Regions from separate parts of the Lysinibacillus sp. FSL K6-3209 genome, predicted to be linked through region 3. Evidence: riboswitches for the same ligand, from Rfam matches in the RefSeq annotation. Region 3 holds a riboswitch; each other region holds the start of a gene.
The links. Region 3 has a riboswitch for thiamine pyrophosphate ahead of thiM (hydroxyethylthiazole kinase). Riboswitches for the same ligand answer to the same signal wherever they lie in the genome.
Positions count from the first base shown of each region.

Region 1 (3,180 bases), 2.1 Mb from region 3:
AAGCCGCAGATATGCTATCAGAAAATGAAGATTTAGACTTTGCTGTGCCAGAAGAAGGTTCGAACTTGTGGTTTGATAATATGGTGATCCCGAAAACTTCGAAAAATATTGATGGCGCACATGCTTTCATTAACTTTATGTTAAATGCCGAATCTGGAGCTCAAAATGCTGATTATGTAGGCTACTCTACGCCAAATACTGCGGCAATGAGCTTAATGGATAAAGAAGTTATTGCTGATGAGCGCTTCTACCCTTCAGAAGAACAACGCAAAACGTTAGAAGTCTATAAAAACCTAGGACCCGATTATTTAGGGAAATACAATGAATTATTTTTAGAATTTAAAATGAGTATTCGATAAATACGAAATAGAAGAAGTGTTAGATTGAGTGCCATCAATCTAACACTTTTTTGATGGACTGTTGATGTCCGCTACGGCAGTTAGTGGCGATTTATGATTTTTAGTGGCAATTTTCTTTATTCTGTCGCCTTGTACTTGTATCATAACCATGACAGCTACCTACGACTATAATCTGATAGCCAAGCATTATTTCTTTATGATAGACTTTAGTAATGTTTTAATAGTAAATAAAGGGGGGTATTCGATGAACCAGCAGAAGTCTAATAAGGCCGCGTTGTATATTTTAATGTTTAATATGTTTATCGCAATGGGGAGTATTGGGATTATTATTCCTGTTATGCCAGAGTATTTAAAAATATTTGGAGCAGCAGGACAAGTTCTTGGTATGCTAATTGCAACGTTCGCCTTAGCACAATTCGTATTTTCTCCAATTGCTGGGAATCTTTCGGATCGATATGGTCGAAAAAATTTGATTATCTTTGGTCTGATTGTAACCGGCCTTGGGCAAATTTCATTTGGATTATCTACAGATGTATGGATGCTTTTTGTTGCCCGTTTCTTAGGTGGTTTAGGTTCAGCCTTTGTTGCACCGCCTATTATGGCGTTTGTGGCAGATGTCACAACGTATGAAGAACGAGGAAAAGGAATGGGCATGTTAGGTGCTGCCATGTCTCTTGGTTTTATGATTGGACCAGGTATTGGCGGGTTTCTATCGAAAGTTAGCTTGCATTTTCCATTCTTTACGGCTGGTGGAGCGGCTATTATTGCTTCTATTTTATCATTGTATTTACTGCCTTCTACAAAGCCCACTTCAGCACAGAAAGCTCAAAAACAAGAAAATCTTGCAAAACAGATGGTACGTTCAGTCAAAATGCCATACTTTGTCATGCTTATTATTATGCTAGTATTCTCGTTTGGAATCGCAAATTTCCAAACAACATTATCATTATTTGTAACAGACAAGTTTAATTACACGCCTGCCGATATTGCTATCTTGCTGACTGTAGGTGGTGCATTTGGTGTTATTGTTCAAATGTTTGTCATTACACCACTCTTTAAACGTTTTGGCGAAATGAAAGTTGTGTTAGTCAATTTATTTATTGCGGCTGTAGCAATTTATGCAATATTATTTGTATCTGGTTTTGCACTAATATTAATTGTTGCAACAATTTTCTCAACAGCCACTACACTGATTCGCCCTGCCGTTAACACGTTAATTTCTAAACTGGCCGAAAATGAACAAGGCTTTGCCGCTGGTCTTAATAATGCGTATATGAGCCTTGGCAATATGATTGGACCGGCACTAGCAGGCATTCTTTTTGATTGGAATATAAATAGCCCTTATATTTTTGGGGCAATTATTTTAATGGCCTGCTTCTTCCTAGCACTTATTTGGACATTAAAAAAGGCGCCACATCTAATGCAACCTGAATCAAAATAGAGTGAAATAACATTGACTAATATAGGTGTTAGTTATACCATTTATTAGTAATAATTGAATATCATTTTTACCACTAGGGGAGTCTTGACAAGGCTGAGACGTATATGGTCATATACGGACCCTTTGAACCTGATCTAGTTCACACTAGCGGAGGGAAGTGGCGACTCTTGCTTATTGTCATTATCACATACAAGACCGCTTCCTTTTGTTTAGAGGAAGCGGTCTTTTTGTCATTCATATGTAATTTCATGTTTTATTAATAAAGGAGGAACTACTTATGTCTATTTATAAACTAACTATCATGGCTTTATTGGTTGCTATTGCTGTAGCAGGCTCCATATTGGTCTCGATTCCAACTGGGATTGCTCGTGCCTATCCTGTACAACATGCTATTAACGTTATCGGTGCCATTTTACTAGGGCCTGTGCCTACCATTATCGTTGCTTTGTTAACAGCCATTATTCGCATACTAACAGGCACGGGCTCTCTTTTAGCGATCCCCGGAAGTGTCATCGGTGCAGCATGTGCTGCTTTTGCTTATAAATATAGCGGCAAAAAATGGCTAGCAGGAGTTGGCGAAGTATTCGGCACAGGTATCCTTGCTTCACTATTCGCTGTACCTTATGCGCAATTATTTATGGGAACATCCGTAGCTGCATTATTTTTTATGCCCGCCTTTTTCACATCTAGTTTGATTGGGGCATGTCTCGGCATTATCATCGCGAGCAGTCTTCGGAAAACTGCACCGTCTATTCTTATTACTAAGTAGCTATGTTCATACAAAAACGATGGCACATGCTTTTTTCGCAATGTGCCATCGTTCTATTAAGAGCGTTTTTTCATGCCTTTTAATAACTGCGCAACATTGGTGTTTTCCACCTGCACGGCTGTTTCTTCTATAGGCTTTCCTTTTTGTTTGCGGCTTATTATAAAGCGCCAACCAAAACGTCGAATCGTAATATCCAAGAAGAATAGCAACATCCCTGCTAATAGTAGCCATGTGGCAATATTTTGGCGCTCTGCTCCTTTGTTTGTGAATTCACGGAACACTTCTTGTGGTTCTTTCAATATTGAACCACCTGTTTGCTTTGTTAGTTGCTCTACAATGGTTTCATTCACAGGACGTAATGCATATTCCGCACTGTAAGGTACACTAAGACCTGCTTGGTAAATGGCCCGCTCTTCATCAGCGATGCGGAAAAAAATCAAACCTGGCTTCGCTTGGACAACTGCACGTACTTGCGAGGCAGATAGCGTTTCAAGCTGTATATCAAGCTCCTCACCAGCTTCATCGACAGCAACAATGTCTAAAAATGCTGCTTCATTTGTCGGATCGGTAATCATAAATGAACCATCTGTATCAAGACGTACATCATAGGC
Region 1 covers NZ_CP150264.1:884,072-887,251, reverse strand. Annotated here, with positions in the region: gene MHH88_RS04175 (ABC transporter substrate-binding protein) at 1-359, shown strand, start outside; gene MHH88_RS04170 (MFS transporter) at 604-1,800, shown strand; TPP riboswitch at 1,866-1,973, shown strand; gene thiW (energy coupling factor transporter S component ThiW) at 2,078-2,569, shown strand; gene MHH88_RS04160 (VWA domain-containing protein) at 2,626-3,180, opposite strand, start outside.
Region 1: another riboswitch for thiamine pyrophosphate. It lies ahead of thiW (energy coupling factor transporter S component ThiW); the one in region 3 lies ahead of thiM (hydroxyethylthiazole kinase).

Region 2 (3,180 bases), 530 kb from region 3:
CGCTTTCCCAATTTGGTTTAATTTCGAACCAGCTTTTACTTTTGTCATTGCACGATCAAACGCGCTTTTTGCTACGCGACAAAGTTTTTCTTTATCCTCATAACCTTCCCCTACTACAAAAGAAATACCTGTATCTGCAAAGTAACCATTTAAAGAGCCGGATACATCAATATTAACAATATCCCCCTCTTTAATAATACGTTGTCCTGGGATACCATGGGCAACTTCTTCATTGACACTAATACAAGTGTAACCTGGGAAATCATACTCTCCCTTAGGACCTGAAATAGCTCCTGCTTCAGCAAACATGCGTCCTGCAATTTCATCTAATTCAAGTGTTGTCACACCAGGTTTTGTAGCTGCTTTCATCGCCTCACGAATTTCAGCACAAATGCGACCAATTTTTTTAAAGGCTTCAATTTCTTCTTGGGTTTTTACAATCATTTTTAACGTCCCTTTCATCTAATATCTACTCTTTAATATAACATAACTTTTTATGTGCATAACGCCAAAAGCTTTAATTATTCTATGCCAATAGGATTTCAATAGTGCTCCTCATAGAAAAAACAGACGATTTTAACAGTCTTTAGACCATAAAACCGCCTTTCTCTAACGCGCTATCTACAGTTAAAACGGTAGTTCTCATTATAAAAAAAATGTGGCTGAGACAAAAGAGAAAAAGTGTTAGATTGACTGCAATCAATCTAACACTTTTTTGCTATTCCGTTGTTGTCCGCTACGGCGTTGCTTTCCGCTCAGCACCGTAAGCCGCAACCCTCGCTAACGCGCGGAATGCCCGTGTCTTACATTGTGTGCTGTTCTGAGCAGGAGTCACCGTCTTCGCTACCAACAACTAGTGAACACTTCTAATTTTTTTTATTGCAAAAGCAAGAATAGCTAAGGTCTCCATATAGCAAAAAATTATGAACACCTTTCGTCTGTTTCTTAAATTTTTTTAGTTATGTCCAAGCCTCATTTCCATTCATTTATAATTTTCGTTGCATTAATTGTGGCGCCGCTGTAAATAATAGAACACCGACAATAGCGGTTAAAATAGTTGCTGGTAACATATATGTTCCATTATAGATAATTGAATAAATCCATGCATTTTGATCGCCCGCATACTCCGCAAAGAATACTGCACCTGCAATGGTGTGTGCAAGATAGCGTAAAAAACCAGCTAGCACCGTACCAATCACTATGTACAGAGCCATTTTCTTTTTGTTGAGTGCTGTTGCGGCTTTTAATACAGGTTCACGAACGATTGCCGCTAAACCTACTACAGTAAAGGCTACCCCGTAATCTAGTAATCCTTGAAGCCAGTGCACAATATAAGCACCAAACATTGTTTGTAAAACACCAATTAATAGACCTGTTGTGAGCCCTGACAAAAGCCCCCAACGAAACGCCATTAAAATTATTGGTATCATGACTAAGCTTACCGAGCCGCCTTGTGCCCATACTTTAAAGGAAACTTGATCGAGCACAAGTCCTACCGCTGCGAAAATTGCAATCTCCACCAGCATGAGTAATCTTTTTTTGTCCATACTATTATTCTCTCCTTTGTTCCGATGTAGGATACAAGAGCAGGAATAGAAAACAATTATTTGGATATGTATCTCAATCCGGCATAAAAAAACGATGCCAGGACAGAGCCTCACATCGTAAAAGTGTCGGTTTCTATCCACATCCCTACGCAAGTGTTAACTTACAGGTTCAAAGAGTAAAGGCATTACGTGCCCAGTCTCAGCTGACATCATCAGCTCCCCTTGTGGTCGTTACATCTCATTTTTATTGAACACACTCATTGTACGCAAACACCTTTGCGATTACAACCTTTTCCTCAATTATTTTTTTTTGAAACTTTTACGCTTTCTATGCGTAAATATTAAAAAGGGAGGAACAATTATGGAGAATCAAAAAGTTTTATCTGCGTTTAGTTATCTCAGTGTTTTTATTGCACCATTTGTCGTTCCATTAGTCGTTTACTTTGTTTCAAAAGATAGTGAAGTCAAAAGACATTCCATTCGAGCACTTATTTCTCACTTGATTCCATTAGTCTTAGGTATCATTTTCTTTTCTATCTCTATATTTTCTTCAATGTCATTGAACACGTTTGATCCTTCTTCAAATGGGAATACATTTATTATCATTTGGTTTGCTTCATTTGCAATTTATTTACTCGTATCATTAGGTATTGTTATTTGGAATATTGTGCAAGCTGTACGAGTTATACGTTAAAATTTAGTACGAAGGAGATGTCATATTCATGAAAGTATCCAAAGTAGTGAAAACCGCTATAAAATTTGCACCTATTGTCATTCCTATTGTCAAAAAAGTAGTTGCTGCAAAAAAAGGGACAACACCTTACGTATCAACACGTAGAAAATAAGCGCAATGACTTCTTTTAATTGTTTGAGTGACTGGCACACAAAACCCACTTACACCATAGAGTGCAAGTGGGTTTTTATTTAGAATTGTTTGACTGGCACTACTTTACTTCAAAGTGTGTTGTACTATGCCCACTTAACGTTTTTTCAACATGTAAAACGGCTGGCATTGCGGCTTTTAACTCGGCGACATGTGAAATAACACCAATCATTCTTCCTGAATCTTGTAAATCAATTAACGTATCAATTGCTTTATTTAACGCTTCCTCATCTAAAGAACCAAAGCCCTCGTCGATAAACATCGTTTCAATTTGAATATTCCCTTGGAAGCTTTGAATAACATCTGCCATACCTAATGCAAGACTTAATGACGCATTAAACTTCTCCCCACCAGATAATGTTTTTACATCTCTTAATTGGTCCGTATAAGCATCATACACATCTAACCCTAACCCACTTTGCTTGGCATGCTTCTCCAAGCGATCAGAGCGCCGCAATTCAAACTGTCCATTTGATAAATGGAATAAACGAAGATTGGCTGCTGCTGTAATCTTATCTAAATAATTGATTTGAATGTAACGCTCAAATGACAGTTTTTTTGGATTTTGCCCATTCAACACGGTGTAAAGTTCTTTTACACGACCTGCTTCTTTTTCGAGTATCCGTATTTCCCTCGCTGTTTCATCAACTTTAACAATAAAGTCAGCACATGCAGTTGCATAATTTTTCGTCTGTTGTAATATTTTAAATGCCTCTTCAGATGTAGCTCGCAGCATCTCAAGCTTGTCTT
Region 2 covers NZ_CP150264.1:3,934,459-3,937,638, forward strand. Annotated here, with positions in the region: gene map (type I methionyl aminopeptidase) at 1-444, opposite strand, end outside; gene thiT (energy-coupled thiamine transporter ThiT) at 987-1,547, opposite strand; TPP riboswitch at 1,673-1,780, opposite strand; gene MHH88_RS19215 (hypothetical protein) at 1,909-2,241, shown strand; gene MHH88_RS19220 (hypothetical protein) at 2,270-2,392, shown strand; gene MHH88_RS19225 (SMC family ATPase) at 2,492-3,180, opposite strand, start outside.
Region 2: another riboswitch for thiamine pyrophosphate. It lies ahead of thiT (energy-coupled thiamine transporter ThiT); the one in region 3 lies ahead of thiM (hydroxyethylthiazole kinase).

Region 3 (3,180 bases):
GGTGTCGGTTTACCCATAGAGCCGACGCGAGCATCCATGCCAACCAGTGTCCCAACAAGCAATGTATTTTCTGTTTGGCCATAGCCATCACGCACTTGAATATTAAACGTTTTTGAAAACACTTTAACAACTTCACTATTTAACGGTTCACCCGCTGATACAGCTTGACGGATGGCACTTAAATTATAGTCCTGTAAATTGTTAAGTGCGGCCATAAAGCGATATTCTGTTGGGGTACAACATAACACATTTACTTTAAATTTTTCTAGCAATGACAAGTAAGTAGAAGCATCAAATTTTCCTTTATAGACAAATGCTGTTGCTCCGCTACCTAACGTTGCTAGGAACGGACTCCAAATCCACTTTTGCCAACCAGGTGCAGCAGTAGCCCAAACTATATCATTTTCTTGTACGCCTAACCAATTCGGTGCTGTCGTACGTAAATGCGCATAACCCCAGCTATGTGTATGAACAGCTGCCTTAGGATTCCCTGTTGTTCCACTTGTATAAGCTAAAAAGGCATTATCTGTACTTTTTGTCGGTGTAGGGTTTAGATAATTTGTAGGATGCTCCTTCATTTTTTCAAGCAATGGTTGCCATGGTGCATGTGCGTGACCAATAACGAATTGCATAATTCCTTTTAAATTTGTTACGTCGTCAAATTGCTCAATATATGGCTCATAGGCGATAATACCTTTGGCATCGGCATGTGTAATACGATATTCAATATCCTTTGTACGTAACATTTCAGAGCTAGGGATAATAGTTAAACCCGCTTTCAGTGCCGCAATGTAAACAATATAAGCTTCGACAGATCTTGGAACCATCACTAATAGCACATCGCCCTTCGTTAATCCCTGCGAAGTAAATACATGGGCAGCCTGATTCGCCTTTTCCAGTAAATTTGCGTATGTAATATATTGAATTTCTTCGTTGTCATTATAAACAATTAATGCATTTTTAGATGGATCTTGAGCATACTTTTCAATTTCCTCCACAATGTTATACCATTCTGGTGCAATTAAATCCTGTCTTTTCATCATAACTTCCTCCTTAATACTAGGTTCATTATAAAACTCATTTTTTACGATTTTCAATGGAAGGACCCTATTTTAAAAAAGTCATGACAATTATCATGGTCTAGTATATGGCATCAGTCACTGCTTTCCAAATAATGATAAAATGCTATTGAATACTACGAAAAGGTATGTTACATTTTGGTCAACTAAAATTTTCATAATTGCAGGGGGACTCTAGTGAGTTGAGAAGGTAAAACCTGACCCTTTGAACCTGTTAGTTAATACTGACGTAGGGAGCAATACACATCTTTTTATTGATGAAAAGCTCTTTTTACGTGTGCCTTGTGCCCGAACGAAAAGAGCTTTTTTTTTGCATGCTTACGTCCACCAAAAGAGGAGGACTACAATGATTTTTCAAACGATTCGTAAAAAACAACCGTTGATTCACTGCATAACCAATTATGTAGTGGCAAATTTTCAAGCAAATGGCTTACTAGCCATTGGTGCATCACCGGTAATGGCGGATGATCCGCAAGAAGCCGAAGAAATGGTATCCATCGCATCAGCGTTATTGGTAAATATAGGAACGCTTACTACACGCACAAAAGAGTCGATGTTACTTGCAGGAAAAAAAGCGAATGCCCTTGGTGTACCAGTAATTTTGGACCCAGTAGCCGCTGGCGCTACAGCATACCGCAAACAAACGGTACTACAGTTATTAGACACAATTCATTTTGCTGTTATCCGCTGTAATGTTGGCGAACTTGCCGCGATTGCTAATGTACAATGGCAACAAAAAGGCGTTGATAGTGGTACTGGTTCAATTTCTGTTGAGGATAAAGCAAAAGAAATAGCAAAAAAATATAATTGCATCGTGATTATAACGGGTGAAAAAGATTTTATAACCGATGGGAACCTTGCACAATGGATTGTTGGTGGTCATACTCGAATGACAGAAGTGACAGGTACTGGCTGTTTATTAAGTGCCATTTGTTGTGCTGCTTATATTGCGGGTAATGAGCCTTTTTCCCAATTATGTGATACATTAACGAGCTATAAAAAAATTGCTGAACATGCTCATTCAGCTGCTCCTTATAATGGAGATTTCGCAGTAGCTGTCTTAAATGGATTGCATCGTTTATCTCAGGATGGTGATAGTTAATGTACATTGTTACAACAATAGCGGGCTCTGATAGCGGTGGTGGTGCAGGTATCCAAGCGGATTTAAAAACATTTCAAGAATTAGATGTATTCGGAACGTCCGTAATTACAGCTTTAACTGCCCAAAACACACAAGGTGTCATGGATGTGCTACCAATTGAACAAGCCTTTATAAATAAACAATTTCATGCTCTCTTAGAGGATTTTTCAATTAGCGCCATTAAGACTGGCATGCTTTTTTCCTCTGATATTATTCGTACAATTGCGCTAGCTATGACGAATTTAACCATCCCTCTTATTGTTGATCCTGTCATGATTGCAAAGGGCGGTGAAACTTTATTACAGCAAGAGGCTGTTGAGGCATTAAGAAACAATTTATTACCACTTGCCACGATTGTAACGCCGAATATACCAGAAGCTGAAACATTAACTGCAAGAAAAATCGAAACCGTGTCTGACATTCGACTTGCGGCGCAATCGTTATTACAGCTAGGTGTTCAATGCGTGATTATCAAAGGTGGTCATCTTGCGAACGAAGATTTTGCTATAGATTATGTGTTTTTTAAAGATGGCAAATCATTCTCAATGCAGACTAGTCGAATTGCGACGAAAAATACACACGGGACAGGGTGTACATTTTCTGCCGCATTAACAGCTTTTATCGGCCGTCAAATGCCGATAGAGCAAGCCATTATTGAGGCTAAGAAATTCATTCAACTAGCCATTACTCATAACTTATCAATTGGTCATGGCAATGGACCAACCAATCATTTTGCTTACCAAAAATTCAAAGAAAGTTGCGAGGTGATCATAGGTGAAACGCAGTGATTTGCAGCTCTATTTTATAATGGGCACAGCGAATGCCAAAATCAAACAACCATTAGCAATACTAGAGGAAGCATTGCAAGCTGGCATTACGATGTTCCAATTTCGAGAAAAAGGAATAGATGCACTGACAAATGAAGATTATGAACATTTTGCCCGTCAATGCCAAAAACGA
Region 3 covers NZ_CP150264.1:3,403,349-3,406,528, forward strand. Annotated here, with positions in the region: gene MHH88_RS16595 (acyl--CoA ligase) at 1-1,040, opposite strand, end outside; TPP riboswitch at 1,235-1,332, shown strand; gene thiM (hydroxyethylthiazole kinase) at 1,426-2,181, shown strand; gene thiD (bifunctional hydroxymethylpyrimidine kinase/phosphomethylpyrimidine kinase) at 2,181-3,008, shown strand; gene thiE (thiamine phosphate synthase) at 2,995-3,180, shown strand, end outside.

Region 4 (3,180 bases), 1.4 Mb from region 3:
GCTGCGCCAATGGCAGATGTAATATGGTCATAGCCTGGCGCGATATCCGTTGTAAGAGGCCCCAATGTGTAAAAAGGTGCTTCTTTGCAAACTTCCAATTGTTTGTCCATATTTTCTTTAATGAGATGCATCGGTACGTGCCCAGGTCCCTCTACCATTACTTGTACATCATGTTTCCATGCAATTTGCGTTAACTCTCCTAACGTATCAAGCTCCGCAAACTGTGCCTCATCATTGGCATCAGCAATTGAGCCTGGGCGTAAACCATCCCCTAATGAAAAAGCAACATCATACGTTTTCATAATTTCACAAATTTCTTCAAAATGGGTATATAAGAAGTTTTCTTGGTGATGGAACAGACACCATTGAGCCATAATCGAACCACCACGCGACACAATGCCCGTTACGCGATTAGCTGTGAGTGGTACATAACGAAGCAACACGCCTGCGTGAATCGTAAAGTAATCCACCCCTTGTTCCGCTTGCTCGATCAACGTATCACGATACACTTCCCATGTTAAATCCTCCGCTACACCATTGACCTTTTCAAGTGCCTGATAAATTGGCACAGTTCCTACAGGTACAGCCGCATTACGAATAATCCATTCGCGGGTTGTATGAATATGCTTGCCAGTAGATAGATCCATTATATTATCTGCGCCCCATCGTGTAGCCCATGTCATTTTTTCAACTTCCTCTGCTATAGAGGAGGAAACAGCCGAATTACCAATATTGGCATTAATTTTGACATGAAAGTTTCGGCCAATAATCATCGGCTCTGCCTCTGGATGATTAATATTAGATGGCATAATGGCACGTCCTGCAGCAATTTCTGCACGTACAAATTCTGGTTCAACATGTTCACGAATCGCTACAAATTCCATTTCCGGGGTAATAATTCCTTGTCTCGCATAATGCAGTTGTGTCACGTTGCAGCCTTTTTTCGCACGTAATGGTTTTCGGGAAAGCTCCGGGAAAACATTTTCCTTCATACGTGGATCATCTGCTTTGCGGAAACCATTATCCTCTGGTTTAATCGTACGCCCTTCGTACTCCTCTACATCTCCACGTTCTTTAATCCACGCACTACGCAATGCTGGTAAACCTTTTGTAATATCTACTTTGTAAGTTGGGTCCGTATAAGGACCGCTCGTATCATAAACACGCACTGGTGCATTATTCTCTTCTCCAAAACTACCTGTTGTTGGGCTTAGCTGAATTTCACGCATCGGTACTAAAATATCTGGGCGTGTTCCTTCTACATATACTTTTTTGCTTCCGTCAAAACTTGTCATAATGGCAATGTTCTTTTCGCTAACTGTTGTCATATAGTATTCCGCTCCCTTTTCCATAAATGTTTAAAAAGGACCGAATCTAGCTCACGCCAATAGGTAGCATTACAAATAAAAAGCCGAATCCAAAAATATTGGATCCGGCTGTACATGTAAGGTTTATTTATCGCAAAAAATTCTAGGAGTGCGATGTTCATTAACTTTCCCACGCTGGTATGAGCCAGATCAGGTCCAAAGGGTCAAGAAACCTCTATGCGTTTCCCTCTCAGCCCGACTCATCGGACTCCCCTAGTTATAGCTATTCAGTTTGATGATAGTGTAACAGATTTTTCTAATAGATGGAAGTTATAATTAGATTTATCTTGCTATTATCCTCGAGTAATTACGTAAATAGCAGTTCTGCTAGATAAATGACAATTGTTACTGTAAGACAGCTAACAATTGTTGAAAAAAGAACCGTTTGCGCAGCAGTTGCCGACTCAACATCATATTCTAATGCCAAGCTTGAGCTATTACGTGAGGTCGGAAAAGCACTTGCAATGAAAAGTGACTGGGCGACAACACCATCTAAACCGAGGACAAAAATAATAAGCAATGCAACAGCTGGACCTACTACTAGACGTGTAATGCAGCTAACAAACACCGTTTTATTAAACATGGATTTGATTTCAAGCTGTGATAGTTGTGCACCCAGTGTAATAAGAGCTACAGCAATAAAGCCATCTGCTACGTGGTCAATAGGAATACGGATAAATTGTGGAATGCCAATATTAAAGAAATTCATTGCCACGCCTATTATAAGGGCATGAATAATGGGCATTTTCAGGAAGTCCTTTATGATTGCCATCCCTGATTTAGTCGACGAGATTAAATTATATAAACCATATGTATAAGTCGTCATATTTTGAAAAATAACGAGAATCACTTGAATTGCCACCCCAATTGGCTGCGTTGCGAAAATCATTTGTGCTACTGGAATACCATAGTTGCCAGAGTTAATAAGGACAACACTATTTTTAAAAACTGCCGTCTCTGTTTTCGCTAGTCCAAGCCCCTTCGCTAAAAAATGACTAAGCACCATTTGACTGCCGATAAAGAGCACAATAAATAATGCCACTTCCCCTAGCACTGATAACTCCACACTTGTTTCATATAAATTCACAAATACAGCAGCTGGCATAAAACAATACGTAATAAGCTGAGATAATGCTTTCAAATTAAAAGAAAATTTCTTTTGTAAAAATGCACCAAGTACAAGCAACACTAAAATAGGGGCAACTATTTTAAAGAAAATCATACCGAGATACATCATGGAGGTGACCCCCTTTCATCTCTTTCTATAGTAAAACTGTTCACAACATGGGTCAATGCTCCGCCGCTAGTATAAGTTTACATAAAAAAGGACTGTCCCTTGCTAGGACAGCTCCTTTTTATGTTTGTAGGTTTTTGCTCTGCTTCGCGGGGAAACCTCCTTGCTCCGCGGGTAAACTCCTTGCCCCGCGGGTAAACCTCTATGCTTCGCGGGGAAACCTCCCTGCTTCGCGGGGAAACCTCCTTGCTTCGCGGGTAAATCTCCTTGCTTCGCGGGTAAACCTCTATGCTCCGCGGATAAATCACCCTGCTCCGCGGGGAAATCTCTTTGCTCCACGGGTATCACCCTGCTTCGCGGGTAAATCTCCTTGCTTCGCGGGTAAACCTCCTTGCTTCGCGGGTAAATCTCCTTGCTTCGCGGGTAAACCTCTATGCTCCGCGGATAAATCACCCTGCTCCGCGGGGAAATCTCTTTGCTCCACGGGTATCACCCTGCTTCGCGGGTAAATCTCCTTGCTCCGCGGGGAAATCTCCTTGCTCCGCGGGGAAATCTCCTTGCTCCGCGGGGAAACCTCCT
Region 4 covers NZ_CP150264.1:253,832-257,011, reverse strand. Annotated here, with positions in the region: gene thiC (phosphomethylpyrimidine synthase ThiC) at 1-1,328, opposite strand, end outside; TPP riboswitch at 1,478-1,592, opposite strand; gene MHH88_RS01340 (AEC family transporter) at 1,675-2,604, opposite strand.
Region 4: another riboswitch for thiamine pyrophosphate. It lies ahead of thiC (phosphomethylpyrimidine synthase ThiC); the one in region 3 lies ahead of thiM (hydroxyethylthiazole kinase).